4 regions of the Kitasatospora sp. NPDC052868 genome follow, and region 4 is predicted to be linked to each of the others. Evidence: riboswitches for the same ligand, from Rfam matches in the RefSeq annotation. Region 4 holds a riboswitch; each other region holds the start of a gene.
What was found. Region 4 has a riboswitch for cobalamin ahead of metE (5-methyltetrahydropteroyltriglutamate--homocysteine S-methyltransferase). Riboswitches for the same ligand answer to the same signal wherever they lie in the genome.
Positions count from the first base shown of each region.

Region 1: another riboswitch for cobalamin. It lies ahead of ACIGZJ_RS16005 (HoxN/HupN/NixA family nickel/cobalt transporter); the one in region 4 lies ahead of metE (5-methyltetrahydropteroyltriglutamate--homocysteine S-methyltransferase).
Region 2: another riboswitch for cobalamin. It lies ahead of ACIGZJ_RS20835 (cobalamin biosynthesis protein); the one in region 4 lies ahead of metE (5-methyltetrahydropteroyltriglutamate--homocysteine S-methyltransferase).
Region 3: another riboswitch for cobalamin. It lies ahead of ACIGZJ_RS07710 (FecCD family ABC transporter permease); the one in region 4 lies ahead of metE (5-methyltetrahydropteroyltriglutamate--homocysteine S-methyltransferase).

Region 1 is NZ_JBITZW010000008.1:167,851-172,046, forward strand. It holds gene ACIGZJ_RS16000 (M24 family metallopeptidase) at 1-915, opposite strand, end outside; gene ACIGZJ_RS16005 (HoxN/HupN/NixA family nickel/cobalt transporter) at 992-2,131, opposite strand; cobalamin riboswitch at 2,164-2,357, opposite strand; gene ACIGZJ_RS16010 (ArsR/SmtB family transcription factor) at 2,453-2,857, shown strand; gene ACIGZJ_RS16015 (SRPBCC family protein) at 2,925-3,404, opposite strand; gene ACIGZJ_RS16020 (RNA polymerase sigma factor) at 3,401-3,880, opposite strand; gene ACIGZJ_RS16025 (DUF3995 domain-containing protein) at 4,052-4,196, shown strand, end outside.
Region 2 is NZ_JBITZW010000011.1:219,831-224,026, forward strand. It holds gene ACIGZJ_RS20830 (cobyric acid synthase) at 1-817, opposite strand, end outside; gene ACIGZJ_RS20835 (cobalamin biosynthesis protein) at 814-1,857, opposite strand; cobalamin riboswitch at 1,956-2,121, opposite strand; gene ACIGZJ_RS20840 (XRE family transcriptional regulator) at 2,394-3,107, shown strand; gene ACIGZJ_RS20845 (alpha/beta hydrolase family protein) at 3,286-4,196, shown strand, end outside.
Region 3 is NZ_JBITZW010000003.1:280,065-284,260, reverse strand. It holds gene sodX (nickel-type superoxide dismutase maturation protease) at 1-105, opposite strand, end outside; gene sodN (superoxide dismutase, Ni) at 291-686, shown strand; cobalamin riboswitch at 825-944, shown strand; gene ACIGZJ_RS07710 (FecCD family ABC transporter permease) at 1,133-2,110, shown strand; gene ACIGZJ_RS07705 (ABC transporter ATP-binding protein) at 2,110-2,892, shown strand; gene ACIGZJ_RS07700 (ABC transporter substrate-binding protein) at 2,901-3,896, shown strand; gene ACIGZJ_RS07695 (nuclear transport factor 2 family protein) at 3,962-4,196, shown strand, end outside.
Region 4 is NZ_JBITZW010000008.1:24,573-28,768, forward strand. It holds gene ACIGZJ_RS15475 (ArsR/SmtB family transcription factor) at 1-118, shown strand, start outside; gene metE (5-methyltetrahydropteroyltriglutamate--homocysteine S-methyltransferase) at 185-2,521, opposite strand; cobalamin riboswitch at 2,659-2,879, opposite strand; gene dhbA (2,3-dihydro-2,3-dihydroxybenzoate dehydrogenase) at 3,175-3,918, shown strand; gene ACIGZJ_RS15490 (isochorismate synthase) at 4,000-4,196, shown strand, end outside.

The DNA of each region.
Region 1 (4,196 bases), 140 kb from region 4:
GATCTCCAGCCCGATGCCGTGGCCGACCGGGTGGGGAGAGGCCTCGGTGTGCCCCGCGGCCTGGAGGATCTCCCGGGCGGCCTGGTCGGGTACGTACTGCTCCACGCCCGGGCCGAGCGCCTCCCGGGCGGCCCGCTGGGCCCGGAACACCAGCCGGTGCAGCTCCACCTGCCAGGGCGCGGGCGCGGCCCCGATCACGAAGGTCCGGGCGGTGGAGACGCCGTAGCCGCGGTACTGGGCACCGAGCACGACGGTGAGGAAGTCGCCCTCCTCGACCCGGCGGTCGGTGGGCTGGTGGGCCTGCTGCCCGGAGTGGCTGCCGGTGCCGACGGAGACCGGGAAGGCCGCCCGGTCGGCGCCGTGGTCGATCATCCGGCGCTCCAGCTCCATCGCCAGGTGCCGCTCGGTGCGGCCGACGAGGATCGACTCCAGCAGCTCGCCGAGCGCCTGGTCGGCGATCTCGGCCGCGATCCGCAGGTCGGCGATCTCGTGCTCGTCCTTGACCGCGCGCAGCCGTTCGACGGCCTGCGCCAGGTCCGCCAGCCGGACGCCCTCGGCCAGCCCGGCCACCGCGCGGTGCCGGCTGACGGTCAGGTCGTGCTCCTCGACCGCCAGGTCCGCGACCCGCAGCCGGACGGCCGCGGCGGCCGCGGCCAGCACGGTGTCCGCGCCGGCGGCCACCGGCAGCTGGGTGAGGTCCTCGCCGATCGCGCGGTCCCCGGTGTCGTCCGGCGGCAGGTCGTCCGGCAGGGCCAGCACCACCCGCTCCCGGGTGAGCAGCACACTCGCCCCGCACGGCGGGCATCCGGTCAGGTACCGGACGTTCGCCGGCCGGGTGATCAGCGCCGCATCGGCCCCGGACGCACTGCAGTGCTCCCTCAGCCGCTCCCGCCGGCCCGCGTACGCATCAGCCATGCGTCGAGCCTACGGAGCCCCACCCCGATCCGCCCGCCGAGCAGACCCGACCGGGCAGCCCCCGCCCCGGGCGGCCTCAGACCTCCGTCGGAGCCGGAGCCGGAGCCCCGTCCGGGGACGGGGTCCAGCGCTGTTCGACCCTGGCCAGCCGCCAGTACGCGATCGCCGCGCCCCAGACCACCACGAAGAGGCCGACGAGCACGTAGCCGACGTTGTCCAGCGACAGCTCCGCGATCCACCCGCTGACCGGGTCGGTCAGATCCAGCTTCTCGTGCAGCACCCCGACCAGCTCGATCGTGCCGATGACGAAGGCCACCGCGATCGACAGCCCGGTGATGGTCAGGTTGTAGAACACCTTGCGCACCGGGTTGGAGAACGCCCACTGGTAGGCGAAGTTCATGAACGTCCCGTCCAGGGTGTCGAACAGGCTCATCCCCGCCGCGAACAGCAGCGGCAGGCAGACGATCGCGTACCAGGGCAGGCCCGCCGCCGCGCCGGAGCCGGCCATCACCATCAGCGTCACCTCGGTCGCGGTGTCGAAGCCGAGGCCGAGGACCATGCCCACCGGGAACATCTGGCCGGGCCGGGTGATCGAGCGGGTGGCCCGGTTCAGCACCCGGGCCAGGAAGCCGCGCGCGTTGAGGTGCTCCTCCAGCTCCGCCTCGTCGAACCGCCCGGCCCGCATCGACCGGAACACCTTCAGGATGCCCAGCAGGGCGACCAGGTTGAGCGCGCCGATCAGGTAGAGGAAGGCCCCGGAGGCGGTGGTGCCGACCACTCCGAGCCACTTGTGGGTGGCGGACTCGTCGTCCATCAGCGTGTTGGCCAGCTGGGCGCCGCCCGCCACCAGGGCGGCCATCAGGACCACCATCGAGGAGTGTCCGAGGGCGAACCAGAAGCCCACCGAGACGGGCCGCTTGCCGTCCGCCATCAGCTTGCGGGTGGTGTTGTCGATCACCGCGATGTGGTCCGCGTCGAAGGCGTGCCGCATGCCGAGCGTGTACGCGGTGACACCCAGGCCCACCCCGAAGACCTGGGTGCCGACCGCGTACTCCTGGGGGGCGACCAGGAAGACGAGCGTCCCGAAGGCCACCACGTGCATGGCCAGGATCACCCCCATGAGCCCTGCCGTGCGGATCGTGTCCTCCCGCCGCCAGCGGAAGGACGGCAGCACGGCGGACGGCGCCGGCGCAGCGGCGGTTTCGGGCAGGGTCATCGTGGGATCACGCTCCAGCACCTCGTGGAATGACGTTCGTGAGATGCCGTGGCCGGTCTCCTGGCTTACGGGGCGTCCGTACCCGCCTTCCCAGGTGCGCGAGGCACCCAGTGGCGTCGTGGATAGGACGACTCCCCCCGATCACAGTGGCGAGGGCCGCTCCGGACTGGGGACCTCTGAAGGTCCGTCACCGGTCTTCCCGAACACCACGGCGGGCAACACCGTAGGGCCCCTCGCAACACCCTTGCAAGGCTGCGCACCTGCGCAGGTGTCCAGGATCACAGCCCGGCGGCCACCCGGGCCGGCTGCAAGAATGGGCCCATGCATCTCGTACCGGCCGACCGCGAGGGCCGGCGCACCATCGACGGGCACCGGGTCTGCGAGGCCATCGCCGCGATCGGCGACACCGCGCACGTCCGCTCCTGGGCCGAGCGGTTCTCCCTGCTCGCCGATCCCGGCCGACTCGCCCTGCTGCTCGCCCTGCACCGGGCCGGCCCGCTCGCCGTCAGCGACCTGGCGGTGGCCACCGGGATGCGCGATCCGGCCGTCTCCCAGGCGCTGCGGCTGCTCCGCACGGCCGGCGCCGTCACCGGCGACAAGGACGGACGCGTGGTGCGCTACCGGCTCGTGGACGACACCCTGCGCCCCCTGCTCGACGAGTGCGCCGCCGCCGAGCACCACGAGCCCGTCATCGAGCAGCCCGGACCGGCCACCGCCACGGGCTGACCCGCCCTCCGCCGCGCTCGGCGCCGTCCCGCCCGGGTGTGGAACCGACCCGTGAGCCGGACCGCCCTCAGCCTTCCCGGACCAGGCGTTCGAAGCGGCGCAGCGAACGGTCCGCCAGCGGCTCGGTGACGGGGTGGAGGGCGCGGGCGAGCAGGGCCGCGCCGGGCAGCCGGAACGCCCCGAGGAAGGCGAAGCGGGTGCCGTCCGACTCGGGCCTCGCGGCCAGACCCCCGAGTAGGAAGCGGCTGCGCATCAGGCACCAGCCCGGCGCCTGCTCGACGTCGAAGCGGGCGCGCAGACGGGAGTGGCCGACCACCAGGGCCTGCCGGCGGCCCTCCGCCGGGCCCTCGCCGAGGCGGACCGACCGGATGTCGGGCAGCCAGCGCGGCAGTCGGCCCTCCAGGTCCGCGGCCACCGCCCAGACCTGGTCGAACGGGACGTCGATCACCGTCTCGTGGACGGCGCCGCCCGGGGTGGCGGCGGCGATGACGTGCAGGCGGCGGACCGGGTCGAAGTCGGCTACCGGCCAGGGGATGCGCTCGGTCACTGCTGCCACGCCCTTCGGAAGCTGAGTCGGGCCCGGGACAGCCGGGACTTCACGGTGCCGGTCGCCACGCCCAGCAGGTCGGCGGTGGCCCGCTCGTCCAGGCCCTCGATGTCGCGCAGCACCAGGACGGCACGGTGCTCGGGGGTGAGCCGGGCGAGGACGTCCTCGATGTCGGTGGCGAGCTGCGGATCGCCGGGGCGGGGCAGCTCGGAGAGGTCGGCGGGGACGCAGCGGGCGACCCGCCGCACATGCCGGACCGCCTCGCGGACGGCGATCGAGCGGACCCAGCCGAACAGCGCGGCCGGGTCCTTGAGCTGGCGCAGTCGGCGGAACACCGCGATCAGCGCCTCCTGGGTCGCGTCCGGCCCGTCGTCCAGCGCGATCGGACCGCAGAGCCGGCGCACGTACGGTGTGACCAGCTCCAGCAGTTCGCTGACGGCCAGCTGGTCGCCGCGCTGGGCGGCACGGACCAGCACGGCGGTATCCGTTGGGGTGTCGGGACCATCCACGTCCGATCAGAGGCGCCGAAACCGCCGGACGTTCCCTCGTCCGCACCGCTTTCCACTGTGACGCTCGCCACGGGAACGTCCGCCCGCCGGGGCGGCTCCTGTGGGGCGACACACTGCCGGGACATCCGAGGGGTCGCCATGAATCGCCGCCGTACCGCCGCGCTCGCCATCGCCACCGTGCTCGCCGCCGACGGGCTGCTGCACGTCTACTGGGCCACCGGCCGCACCTGGCCGGCGCCGGACACCGCGGCGCTGTCGCAGCTGGTGCTCAACGCCGACGTGC
Region 2 (4,196 bases), on a different contig from region 4:
CGGTGAAGTTGGACAGCCGGGGGAAGCGCACCACGGCCACCCGCAGCACGTCCGCGCCGAGCGGCCCGCGCCCCTCGGTGCGGTCCACCACGGTGGTCAGGTCGAGTGAGTCCTCGGCGTCCAGCCAGAGCCCGGACAGCATCGGCAGGGTGCCGAGCACCGGCCGGCCGGTGAGCCGGTCCAGCATGTCGAGGCCGGGGGCGAGCAGCCGCGCGTCGCCCCGGAACTTGTTGACGAACCAGCCCGCGACGTGCCGCTGGTCCTCGGCCGACAGCAGCGCCAGCGTCCCGTACATCGCGGCGAACACCCCGCCGCGGTCGATGTCCCCGACCACCACCACCGGCAGCCCGGCGGCGGTGGCCAGGCCCATGTTGGCGATGTCCCGGTCCCGCAGGTTGATCTCGGCGGGCGAGCCGGCGCCCTCGCAGACCACCACGTCGTAGCGGCCGCGCAGGTCCGCCAGGCACTCCAGGGCCCGCTCCAGCAGGAGGGGCTTGCGGTCGCGGTAGTCCATCGCACCGACCTCGGCGACGGCCCGGCCCAGCAGCACCACCTGGCTGCGGCCGTCCGCGCCCGGCTTGAGCAGCACCGGGTTCATCGCCGCCTCGGGCTCCACCCGGGCCGCCTGCGCCTGCATCGCCTGCGCGCGGCCGATCTCGGCGCCGTCGGCGGTGACGAAGGAGTTCAGCGACATGTTCTGGGCCTTGAACGGCGCCACGGCGACGCCCTGGCGGGCCAGCCAGCGGCAGATGCCCGCGGTGACCACGCTCTTGCCCGCGTCCGAGGTCGTCCCGGCGACCAGCAGCGCGTTGCTCATGCGCTCCCCCTCCGCTTCCGTGCCGTGAGCCCCGGCAGAAGTCCTGCCGGGGGTGCTGCCGTCCGGGCCGGCGTGCGTCGCGCCGTCAGCCCCGTCCGGAGGGCCTGCCCGAGGGCGTGCCCGGCGACCGCCGCCCCGAGGGCCAGCAGCCCCACCCGGCGGGAGAGCCGGCAGGCCCGCTCGATGTCGTCCACCGTCACCGGCCGCAGCTCGCCGCCGAGGACGGGCCGGTGCTCCACCCGGCTCCCGTAGGCCAGCGTGCCGCCCAGCCGCACGCCGATCGCCCCCGCGAAGGCCGACTCGGCCTGGCCCGCGTTGGGGCTGGGGTGCGCGGAGCCGTCCCGGCGCCAGACCCGCCAGGCGGTCCGGGGTTCGGGCGAGGCGGCGACGGTCAGCAGCGCGGTCAGCCGGGCGCCCGGCCAGCCCGCCACGTCGTCCAGCCGGGCCGAGGCCCAGCCGAACCGGGCGTAGCGCGGCGAGCGGTGGCCGACCATCGCGTCCAGGGTGTTGACGGCGCGGAACGCCAGCAGTCCGGGCGTTCCCGCGAGCGCGCCCCAGACCAGGGCGTTCACCACGGCGTCGGCGGTGTTCTCGGCGACCGACTCGACCACCGCGCGGGCGATCTGCTGCTCGTCCAGCGCGCTCGGGTCGCGGCCGCACAGGTGCGGCAGCCGGCTGCGGGCCGCCGCGAGGTCGCCCGCCGACAGCGAGCGGCCGATGGTGCGGGCCTCCCGGGTCAGCGAGGTGCCGCCGAGGACCGTCCAGGTCGCGGCCGCGGTGAGCGCGGCCCGCCCGAGCGGCCGGCGGCCGAGCGTCCGGTCGGCGGCCACCGCGCCGGCCGCGACGGTGCCCACGCAGAGCGCGGTGTAGGCGGCGCCGGCGCCGCGGTGGTCGCGCCAGAGGGGGCGTTCCAGCCGGCCCGCCGCGCTGCCGAAGGCGGCCACCGGGTGGCCGCGCCGCGGATCGGCGAAGCGGGCGTCGGCGAGATGGCCCGCGACGGCGCCCAGCGCGAAGGCGGCGGCGCGGGTCAGCGGGCGCACGGCGGCGGGCAGCCGGGGGCTCGGTCGGTCGGGGCAGCCTGCATCGCGTGCGTGTCCTCACTCAGGGTCCGCGCCCTGGATCGACGTACCGGCGGCGAGAGTCTCCTGGCTTCCGGGTCCGAACGCACCTTCGGGCCTTCCAGCGGCTTCTGACGGCCTGCCGACGGGCACCCCCCGCCCCGCTGACGGGTGAGGAGGTGACTCTCCGAACGTGCTCCCCGGTGACAGTGGCGGGACCGCGCCGGACTCGCACCGGCTTCCTCTGCATGCCTCCGTATTGGCTGAAGGATCCCATCACGGGGCCGAACCGGGAGTCAACCAAGGTCACGGAGGGTTTGGTCACACCCCCCGGAGGTTTCCCGCCGCCTTCCAGCCCCAGTCCCGCCCCCGTCCCGCCCCGTCGCTACCTCCGAGTCACGCCCCCGCAGGGGCATGACAGCCTGTGGGATCGTCCAGCGCCCTGTAGACGCCTACAGCCGCGCTTCGTGTGTTCGGCGGCTGGGGCGCCGATGCACCAAGGCCTACCGTCTGGTCCCATGCGACGCAGACAGCCTCCGGCCGTGCCCCCGGTGCCCTTCTCGCCCACGGCCGCCCGCGCGCACCGCGCCGGACTCGGGCTGACCCCGGCCCAGGTCGCCGAGGGCATGGCGGCGCACGGCGTCCGGCTGCTGCCCTCCCACGTGCTCGGCTGGGAGAGCGGCGAGCTGCGCCCCGCCGAGGAGGAGTTCATCGCCCTGGCCCGGGCGCTCTGGTGCCCGCCCGCCCAGTTGATGGGCACCCGCCCGGCCCGGCTGCGGGACTTCCGGGTCGCCCGGGAGCTCAGCCAGGAGGCCGCCGCCCGCCGGATCGGCATCCCGCTGCGGCACTACCAGGCCGCCGAGGCCACCGGCCGCTGGGACGGCGACGACGAGCAGACGTACGCGCTCGCGCAGGTGCTCGGCCTGACGCTGCGCGAGCTGGTCGCGGTGACGGACCGCCGGGAGGAGCTGGACCAGCGGCTGCGCCAGTGCGTGGACGGCCGCTGGCAGGCGCAGACCCGGGCGATCGGCCGGATCGTGCCGGTGCACGAGAGCGACCTCGCCACGGTGCTGACGGCGCTGCAGGGCGAGTACCAGGTCGCCTCGCACTGGGGCGCCGGCAGCTGGGGCTCCCCGGCCCCGGCGGCCCGCCCGGCGCAGCCGCAGGACCGCCCGGTCGGCGAGCGGTTCTGGGAGCTGCTCGGGCGGCGGCAGACCGACATCCCGGTCTGAGGCCGGTCGGTCCGGCCCCGGGTGACCCGGACGGCCCTGTCCGGTGGCCGTCGCCCGCCCCCGCGAGTGGACTGGGGCTGTCTGTCCGAGCAACTCCCGCCGGGCGTGCACGGCCGGGGAGGCGCCCGGCCCAGTCCGCGATCAGGCCAGTCCGCGATCAACAGAGCGGGGAGCGAGTATGCGTTGGGGAACCGCAGCCGTCGTGGCGGCAGCCGTCGTCGGGACCGGGGCGGCCGTCCTGGTGATCGGCCGGAAGGCGTCCGAGCGGATGGTCCACCCGGCGGCCGCGCGGCGGCCGGCGGGCCCCGTGCTGGTGCAGAGCCTGGCCGCCGGGCGGGCCACCTTCACCCGCAGCCAGGCCAGCGCCCGCCCCGGCCGCTGGGCCGTCGAGTGGGGCGAGGACGGCCACGCGGTGGTCGGCGAGATCCTGCACCAGGACGGGCAGGGCGTCACCCGGCGGCTGGAGCGCGCCGACCGGGGCACCCTGAAGGCCGGTACCGCCGTCCGCTTCACCCCCGACGTCTACCGCGGCGACCCGATGAGCGCGCTCGGGCTGGACTTCACCGAGACCGCCGCGGAGGGCGAGCTGGGCGCCCTGCCCGCCTGGTGGCTGGACGGCAAGCGCGGCACCTGGGTGCTGCTGGTGCACGGCCCGGACACCGACCGCCGGCAGACCCTCCCGGTGCTGCCCGTCCTGCAGCGGTTCGGCCTGCCCGCCCTCGCCGTCACCTACCGCGGCGACCAGGGCGCGCCGGCCTCCCCCGACGGGCTCGGCCACTTCGGCGAGACCGAGTGGCGGGACGTCGAGGCGGCGCTGCGCCTGGCCCTGGACGCCGGTGCGGGCCGGGTGATCCTCTACGGCTGGTCGCTGGGCGCCACGATGGTCCTGCAGACCGCCGCCCGCTCGGCCTGGGCCTCCGCGATCAGCGGCCTGATCCTGGACTCGCCGGTCCTCGACCTGCCGGCCACCGCGCGCCGCGGCGCCACCCGGGCCGGGTTCAGCCCCCCGGCGGCCGAACTGGGCGCGCTGGCCGCCGAGGGCCGCACCGGCGTGGATCTGGCCGACTTCGCCCGGATCGCGGACGGCAC
Region 3 (4,196 bases), on a different contig from region 4:
CAGCTGGTCGCCCTCGCGCAGGGTGGGCACCATCGAGTCGCCCGCCACGTCGATCAGCCCGAACGGGGCGACACCCCCCGGGGCGCCGCCCTCCGGTTGCACCATCCGCGCCACGACTCCTCCTCCCGGCCCGCCGCGTCCCAGTCTGCCGTACGGACCGTCACCCGCCGATGTCCGGATTGGTCCGGTTCCGGCTCCGCCTTTTGCCCTAGGCCGACTGCCCGACCGCGAAACCGGGTGGCCGGAGGGGTAATCTCGGGCGCGGGAAGACGATCTAAGGAAGGACTCCCATGTTCTCTCGTCTGTTTGCACCGCGTGCCACCGCTCACGCCCACTGTGACCTGCCCTGCGGCGTGTACGACCCGGCGCAGGCCCGGATCGAGGCCGAGTCGGTGAAGGGCACCCAGGAGAAGTACCAGGCCAACGAGGACCCGGCGTTCCGGACCCGGGCCCTGATCATCAAGGAGCAGCGCGCCGAGGCCGTCAAGCACCACATCTCGGTGCTGTGGAGCGACTACTTCAAGGCCCCGCACTTCGAGAAGTACCCGCAGCTGCACCAGCTGATCAACGACACCCTGAAGGCCGCCTCGGCCACCAAGGCGTCGACGGACCCGGCCACCGGCCAGGCCCTGCTCGACCTCATCGCCGAGGTCGACAAGATCTTCTGGGAGACCAAGCAGGCCTGATCGCCGCTCAGCCGCCTTCGACCGCCCCCCTCCGGCCCGCCGGAGGGGGGCGCTCGTGCGTTCCGCGGCGCGCGCAGGCCTCCGGGACGCTCCGAGGAGGTGTCACCCCGGCACCCGGTAAGGGTTGACCGCCCTGAGCGCTTGTTATGCTGCCAGGGCGTCCCCAGGGGGAAGTCCGGTGCGAATCCGGCGCTGACCCGCAACGGTAAACGGAGCCCCGGCCCCGTGAGCCCGATCGCCCTGGGGCGCTGACCTCCCGACAACTCGCCGTGGACTGCGAAGGGATGGCGCTGCGGCACACCCCGGTGCCCCGGCCCGCCGACCCTGCCCGGACCACCGCCCGAGGCTAAGGCGCGCCCCCGTTGAGCACCGCAGCGACCGCACCGCTCCGCCGAATACCCGCCGTGCCGCTGGCCGCCGCCCTGGCCGCGGCGCTCCTGCTGTCCATGGTCTGCGCGGTGGCCCTGGGCGCCGCCGGACTCGGCTGGGACCGGGTACTGCGGCTGCTCGGCGCCGGACTGACGGGTGGTCGGCTGGAGGCCGGGGAGGCCGCCGCGTACGCGATCGTCTGGGAGATCCGGCTGCCGCGGACCGTGCTGGCCGCCGTGGTCGGCGCCGGACTCGCGGCCACCGGCGTCGCGGTCCAGGCGATGGTCCGCAACGCGCTCGCCGACCCGTTCGTGCTCGGCATCTCCTCCGGCGCGGCGGTCGGCGCCAACGCCGTCCTGCTGCTCGGCGCCCTCGCCTCGCTCGGGGTCTGGGCGCTGTCGGTCTCCGCGTTCGGCTCGGCCCTGCTGGCGATGGTGCTGGTGTACGCCGCCGCCCGGTCCGCCTTCGGGCTCACCCCGCTGCGACTGGTGCTCACCGGCACCGCGATGTCCTACGGCTTCTCGGCGGTGACGGCGCTGATGGTGTTCGGCGCCGCCCGCGGGGAGGCGGCCCGCAGCGCGATGATGTGGCTGCTCGGCAGCCTCGGCGGCGCGACCTGGGGCTCGGTGCCGATCGCCGCCGCCACCGTGCTGGCGGGCCTGGCGTACCTGGCCTGCTCGGCCGGACGGCTGGACGCGCTCGCGATGGGCGACGAGACGGCCGCCTCGCTCGGGGTGGACGCCGACCGGCTGCGCCGCGAGCTGTTCGTGGTGACCGCCGCCGTCACCGGCACGGTGGTCGCGGTCAGCGGCGCGATCGGCTTCGTCGGGCTGATGGTGCCGCACCTGACGCGGATGCTGGTCGGCGCCGGGCACCGCCGGGTGCTGCTGGTCGCCCCGCTCGCCGGCGCGCTGCTGCTGGTCTGGGTGGACATCCTCTCGCGGGTGGTGCTCGCCCCCGCCGAACTGCCGGTCGGGGTGGTCACCGCCGTCCTCGGCGTGCCCTGCTTCCTGCTGCTGATGCGCCGTCGCGGCTACACCTTCGGAGGCCGCTGATGGACATCGACCTCGACCGGGTCTCGGTCGACCTCGCCGGGACCCGCCTGGTCCACGACATCACCCTGAGCGCCGCCGCCGGCCGGGTGGTCGGCCTGGTCGGGCCGAACGGCAGCGGCAAGTCGACGCTGCTGCGCTGCGTCTACCGGGCGCTGCGGCCCGCCGCCGGGGCCGTCCGGCTGGGCGGCGCCGACCTGCACGCGCTCGCCCCGCGCGAGGCCGCCCGGCGGGTCGCCGCGCTGCCCCAGGAGCACTCCGCCGAGTTCGACTTCACGGTGGCCGAGGTGGTCGGCATGGGCCGGCTCCCGCACCGCGGCGCCTTCGCCGGACCGACCGCCGGGGACGAGGAGCGCTGCGCCGCGGCGCTGCGCCGGGCCGGCGCGGACCACCTGGCCGGGCGCGGCTTCCTCAGCCTGTCCGGCGGCGAGAAGCAGCGGGTGCTGATCGCCCGCGCGCTCGTCCAGGAGCCGCGGGTGCTGGTGCTGGACGAGCCCACCAACCACCTGGACATCGCGCACCAGTTGGAGGTGCTGGCGCTCGTCCGGGAGGCCGGTCCGACCGTGCTCACCGCGCTGCACGACCTCAACCTGGCGGCCGGCCACTGCGATCTGCTGTACGTGATCGAGGCGGGCCGGATCGTGGCCTCGGGGCCGCCCGCCGAAGTGCTCCGACCCGACCTGCTGGCCGAGGTGTTCGGCGTGCGCGCCACCCCCGTACGGCATCCGCTGACCGGCGCCGTCCATCTGCTCCTCGACCGCCTCGACCGGCTCGACCGACCCTAGGACCTCCCATGCGCACCAAGGCCGTTGCCGCCGCCGCCCTGCTCACCTTCGCCCTGACCGCCTGCGGCGCGGAGATCGCCCCCGCCGGCGATGCCGCCGCCGGCTCCGCCCACTACCCGGTGACCGTCGAGAACTGCGGCGCCAAGGCGGTCTTCAAGGCGAAGCCCGCCCGGGCGGTGACCAACGACGTCGGCATCACCGAGCTGATGCTGGCACTCGGACTCGCCGACCGGATGGCCGGCTACGTGATGCCCGACGAGAAGGGCCAGGTGGACAAGGTGGCCTGGAAGGACGGCTACGCGCGGACCAGCTGGCTCTCCAAGCAGCAGATCACCAAGGAGATCGTGCTGGAGGCCCGGGCCGACCTGGTCTTCGCCGGCTGGCACTACGGCTTCGACGACGCCGACGGCTTCACCCCGCAGGCCCTCGCCGGGCTCGGCATCGACTCCTACGTGCTCAGCGAGTCCTGCCGCAGCGGCAGGGGCCCGGAGCGCGGGGTGATGTCCCCGCTGGACGCGCTCTACACCGATCTGGCCAACCTCGGCGAGATCTTCGACGTCCGCGACCGGGCCGACCGGCTGATCGCGGAGTTCAGGGCCGAGGTCGCCGCCGTACCGCAGCCCGGGCGGCGGCCGAGCGTGTTCCTGTACGACAGCGGCGAGGACAAGCCGTACACCTCCGGGCGGTTCGCCGCACCGGAGGAGATCATCACCAAGGCCGGCGGGAGCAACGTGATGGGCGACCTCGCCGACTCCTGGACCACCGTCGGCTGGGAGAGCGTGGTGCAGCGCAACCCCGAGGTGATCGTGATCAACAACTACGGCGAGACCGGCGCCGAGGCGAAGCGGAGGTTCCTGATGTCCTTCCCCCCGCTGGCCGGGGTCTCCGCGATCAGGAACGACCGGATCTTCGTCCTGGACTACGTCGACCTGGTGGAGAGCCCCCGCAACCCGGCCGCGATCACCGCGCTCGCGGCCTATCTGCGCGGTGTGACGACCGGCTGACCGGCGCCCCGCCGGGCGTAGGCTCGGAGGTACGAGCCGACGGAACCGACCGGAGGAGCGACATCATGACCACCACGGCGCCGCCGCCCGCCTTCGACACCCGGGCGCTGCGCGAGGGGATCGGGCGCGGCGACGCCGAGGCCCTGCTCGCGCTCTACGCCGAGGACGCCGAACTGCGCATGGTCGACCGCACCACCCAGCCCAGCCACCCGCTCGTGGTGCACGGCCGCGCGGCGATCGGCGCGCTGCTGAGCGACGCCTACGGCCGGGAGACCACCCACCGGTTGGAGCAGGTGGTGC
Region 4 (4,196 bases):
CGACGAGGGCCCGCGCCGGCTCAACCGGCTCCGCCGCCCCGAGTTCGACCAGCGGTTCCCCGGTCTCCTCGATCTGGTCCTGGCCGAGCCCGCACCGGACCGGTCCGGTGCGGCCTAGGTACGCGCGGAAGTGCCGGGGCGGGTGCGCACGCAGCCGATGCGCGCACCCGCCCCGGCGTGGCGGTCAGCCGTCCAGTTCGGCGCGGACCAGTCGGGCGGCCTCGACCAGGCTCTCCAGCGAGGCGCGGGTCTCGGGCCAACCGCGGGTCTTCAGACCGCAGTCGGGGTTGACCCAGAGCCGCTCGGCGGGGATCGCCGCCAGCCCCCTGCGGAGCAGCGCGGCGGCCTCCGCGGTGCTCGGCACCCGGGGCGAGTGGATGTCGTACACGCCCGGGCCGACCTCGCGCGGGTAGCCGGCGCCGGCCAGCTCATGGGCCACCTGCATGTGCGAGCGGGCGGCCTCCAGGGAGATCACGTCGGCGTCCAACTCGTCGATCGCGGCCATGATCTCGCCGAACTCGGCGTAGCACATGTGGGTGTGGATCTGGGTGTCGGCCCGGACGCCCGAGGTGGAGATCCGGAACGACTCGGTGGCCCAGTCCAGGTAGGCGGGCCGGTCGGCGGCCCGCAGCGGGAGGGTCTCGCGCAGCGCGGGCTCGTCCACCTGGATCACCGCGGCGCCGGCCGCCTCCAGGTCGGCGACCTCGTCGCGCAGGGCGAGCGCGACCTGGCGGGCGGTGTCGCCGAGCGGCTGGTCGTCGCGGACGAAGGACCAGGCGAGCATGGTGACCGGGCCGGTGAGCATGCCCTTGACCGGACGGTCCGTCTGGTCCTGCGCGTAGCGGAACCAGTCGACGGTCATCGGGTGCGGGCGGGAGATGTCGCCGGCCAGCACCGGCGGGCGGACGTAGCGGGTGCCGTAGGACTGCACCCAGCCGTGCTGGGTGGCCAGGTAGCCGCTCAGCTGCTCGGCGAAGTACTGGACCATGTCGTTGCGTTCGGGCTCGCCGTGGACCAGGACGTCGAGGCCGGCCTTCTCCTGGTAGGCGATCACCTCGCGGACCTCGGCCCGCATCCGGTCCTGGTAGGTGCCGGCGTCGATCCGGCCGGCCCGCAGGTCGGCGCGGGCGGTGCGCAGTTCGGTGGTCTGCGGGAAGGAGCCGATGGTGGTGGTCGGCAGCGGCGGCAGGTCGAGGCGGGCGCGCTGGGCGGCGGCACGTTCGGCGTAGGCCTGGTCGCGGCGGGCGTCCCGGGCGGTGGTGGCGCCGACCCGGGCCCGGACGGCCGGGTCGTGGGTGAGTGCCGAGGCCGCGCGGGAGGCCAGTCCGGCCCGGTTGACGGCGAGTTGGGCCGTGATGGTGTGGGTGCCCTCGCGCAGGCCGCGGGCCAGGGTGGTGATCTCGGCGGTCTTCTGGCGGGCGAAGGCCAGCCAGCGGGCGACCTGCGGGTCGAGGTCGCGCTCGGCCTCGGCGTCCAGCGGGACGTGCAGCAGGGAGCAGGACGGGGCGACGTCGACCCGGTCGGCGAGCCCGAGCAGGGTGCCGAGGGTGGCGAGGGACTTCTCCAGGTCGTTGAGCCAGATGTTGCGCCCGTCGACCACGCCGGCGATCAGGCGCTTGCCGGGCAGGCCGCCGACCGCGGCGAGGTCGTCGAGGTTGGCGGCGGCGGGGCCGGTGAAGTCCAGTGCGAGGCCCTCGATCGGGGCCTTGGCCAGCACCGGGAGGGCCTCGCCGAGGCGGTCGAAGTAGCCGGCGACCAGCAGCTTCGGCCGACTCGTCAGGGCTCCGAGCTCGCGGTAGGCGCGGGCGGCGGCGTTGAGTTCGGCCGGGGTGCGGTCCTGGACCAGGGCGGGCTCGTCCAGCTGCACCCATTCGGCGCCGGCCGCGCGCAGTTCGCCGAGGAGCTCGGCGTAGACGGGCAGCAGCCGGTCCAGCAGGGTGACCGGCTGGAAGTCGGCCGCGACGCCGGGGGCGGGCTTGGCCAGCAGCAGGTAGGTCAGCGGACCGACCAGGACGGGGCGGGCGGTGAGGCCGAGGCCGAGGGCCTCGCGCAGTTCGCCGACCGGCTTGGCCGGGTTGGCGGCGAAGACCGTGTCCGGCCCCAACTCGGGTACCAGGTAGTGGTAGTTGGTGTCGAACCACTTGGTCATCTCCAGCGGCGCCACCTCCTGGGTGCCGCGCGCCATGGCGAAGTAGCCGTCCAGCGGGTCGGCGTCGACGGCCGCGCGGTGCCGGGCCGGGATCGCGCCGACGGCGACGGTGGTGTCCAGCACGTGGTCGTAGAGCGAGAAGTCCCCGGTGGGGACCTCGGAGACGCCGGAGTCGGCGAGCCGCTGCCAGGTGTCGCGGCGCAGCCGCGCCGCGGTGGTCTGCAGGGCCTCGGCGCCGACCCGGCCGGCCCAGTACCCCTCGATCGCCTTCTTCAGCTCCCGGTTGGGGCCCTGCCGCGGGTAGCCGTGGACGGTGGCCTGCGGGGCGGTGGTGGAGGGGGTGGCGGCAGCGGTGGTGGAACTCGATGACACGGAACTCTCCTTCGCGAGTCGCGCTGCGATCCCGGGAGAGCACGAGGACGTGAAGGTACGACAGTGGGTGCGCGACACCAGGATGTGCCCGCCCGCTCCGCCGACCCGCCCACGAGGTCACCGAGATCTCCGCGTGCGGGGTGCACACGGGCAGTGGCAGGTCTTCGGACTCGTCGGCACGTCCGCCTGAGTCAGGCGGACACCTACTGGCCGTCGCTTCCCAGGCCCCTCGGGGCCCAGTGCATGTGACGGCGGTCGTTCCCACTCACCGCTGCGGGGCAGTCCCGGATTCCCACCGGGTTCCCTCTTACGACGCCGTGGCTGGAGGACACGGCGAACCGACTGCACCTCCACCCTAGGGCCCGCGAGCCCCGCCCGTCACGACCGGGTCCGGATTCCGGACGGCCGCGCGGTCCGGGGCGCACGGGCACGACGACGGCCGCGCGGGCGCGTCCCGGGCGGCGCTGGAGCCCCCCGATGCGGTTAGGCTAACCTTACCTCGTTGTCTCGCAAGCCTGTCCGACAGCCGCCGCGCTCCGACCCCAGGGAGAACGTCCATGCCACCCGCCTTCAGCCGCGTCCCCAGACCGCGTCGCACCGGCCTGGACGCCGCCAAGTCGGCCGCCACGAAGGCGCGGTGACCCGTGGCATCGATATCCACCGAGGAGTTCGAGGGCCGGACCGCCCTGGTCACCGGCGCCGCCCAGGGCATCGGGGCCGCCGTCGCCCGGCTGCTGGCCGATCGCGGGGCCCGCGTCGTGGCCTGCGACCTCTCCCCCTCCGGGCCCTCGGTCCACCGCCTCGACGTCACGGACGCCGAAGCCGTCGATCGGCTGGTGGACCAGGCCGAGCGTGAGTACGGACCGCTCGACATCCTGGTCAACGTCGCGGGCGTGCTGCACGCCGGACCGGCCATCGAAACCAGCGACGAGGACTGGCAGCGCACCTTCGCCGTCAACACCACCGGGGTCTTCCACACCTGCCGCTCCGTCGGGCGCCGGATGGCCGGGCGCGGCCGGGGCAGCATCGTCACCGTCGGGTCCAACGCCGCCGGCGTCCCCCGGATGAACATGGCCGCCTACGCGGCCTCCAAGGCGGCCACCACGATGTTCATGCGCTGCCTGGGCCTGGAACTGGCCGCCTCCGGTGTGCGCTGCAACCTGGTCTCGCCCGGGTCCACCGACACACCGATGCAGCGCGCGCTGTGGACCGACGACGACGCCGAGCGCCGGGTCCTCGAAGGCGACCCGGCCACCTACCGGGTGGGGATCCCGCTCGGCCGGATCGCCGCCCCCGAGGACATCGCCGAGGCCGTGCTCTTCCTGGCCGGCGACCGCGCGCGGCACGTGACCATGCACGACCTCTACGTCGACGGCGGCGCCACGCTGCGGGCCTGACCCCGACCCGGGCGGCCCGGAAGCGCGCCCCTTCGAGTCCCCTCACCCCGGTGCCCCCGGCACCGGGCAGAACGGAGCACCATGACCACGGCTTCCGAGGCCCGGTCCCCCGTCGCGACCCCGCTGGACGGCAGCGGGCTGCTGGCCGCCTACCGCCCGGCCGCCGACCGGGCCTTCCTCGTCGGCCCCACCCGGACCCTGCTCGCCGAGGGCGTGCACCGGTCCGTCCCCGACCCCGCCGAGGCCGGCCGACTGCTGGCCGCGGCGCGGGCCGAGGG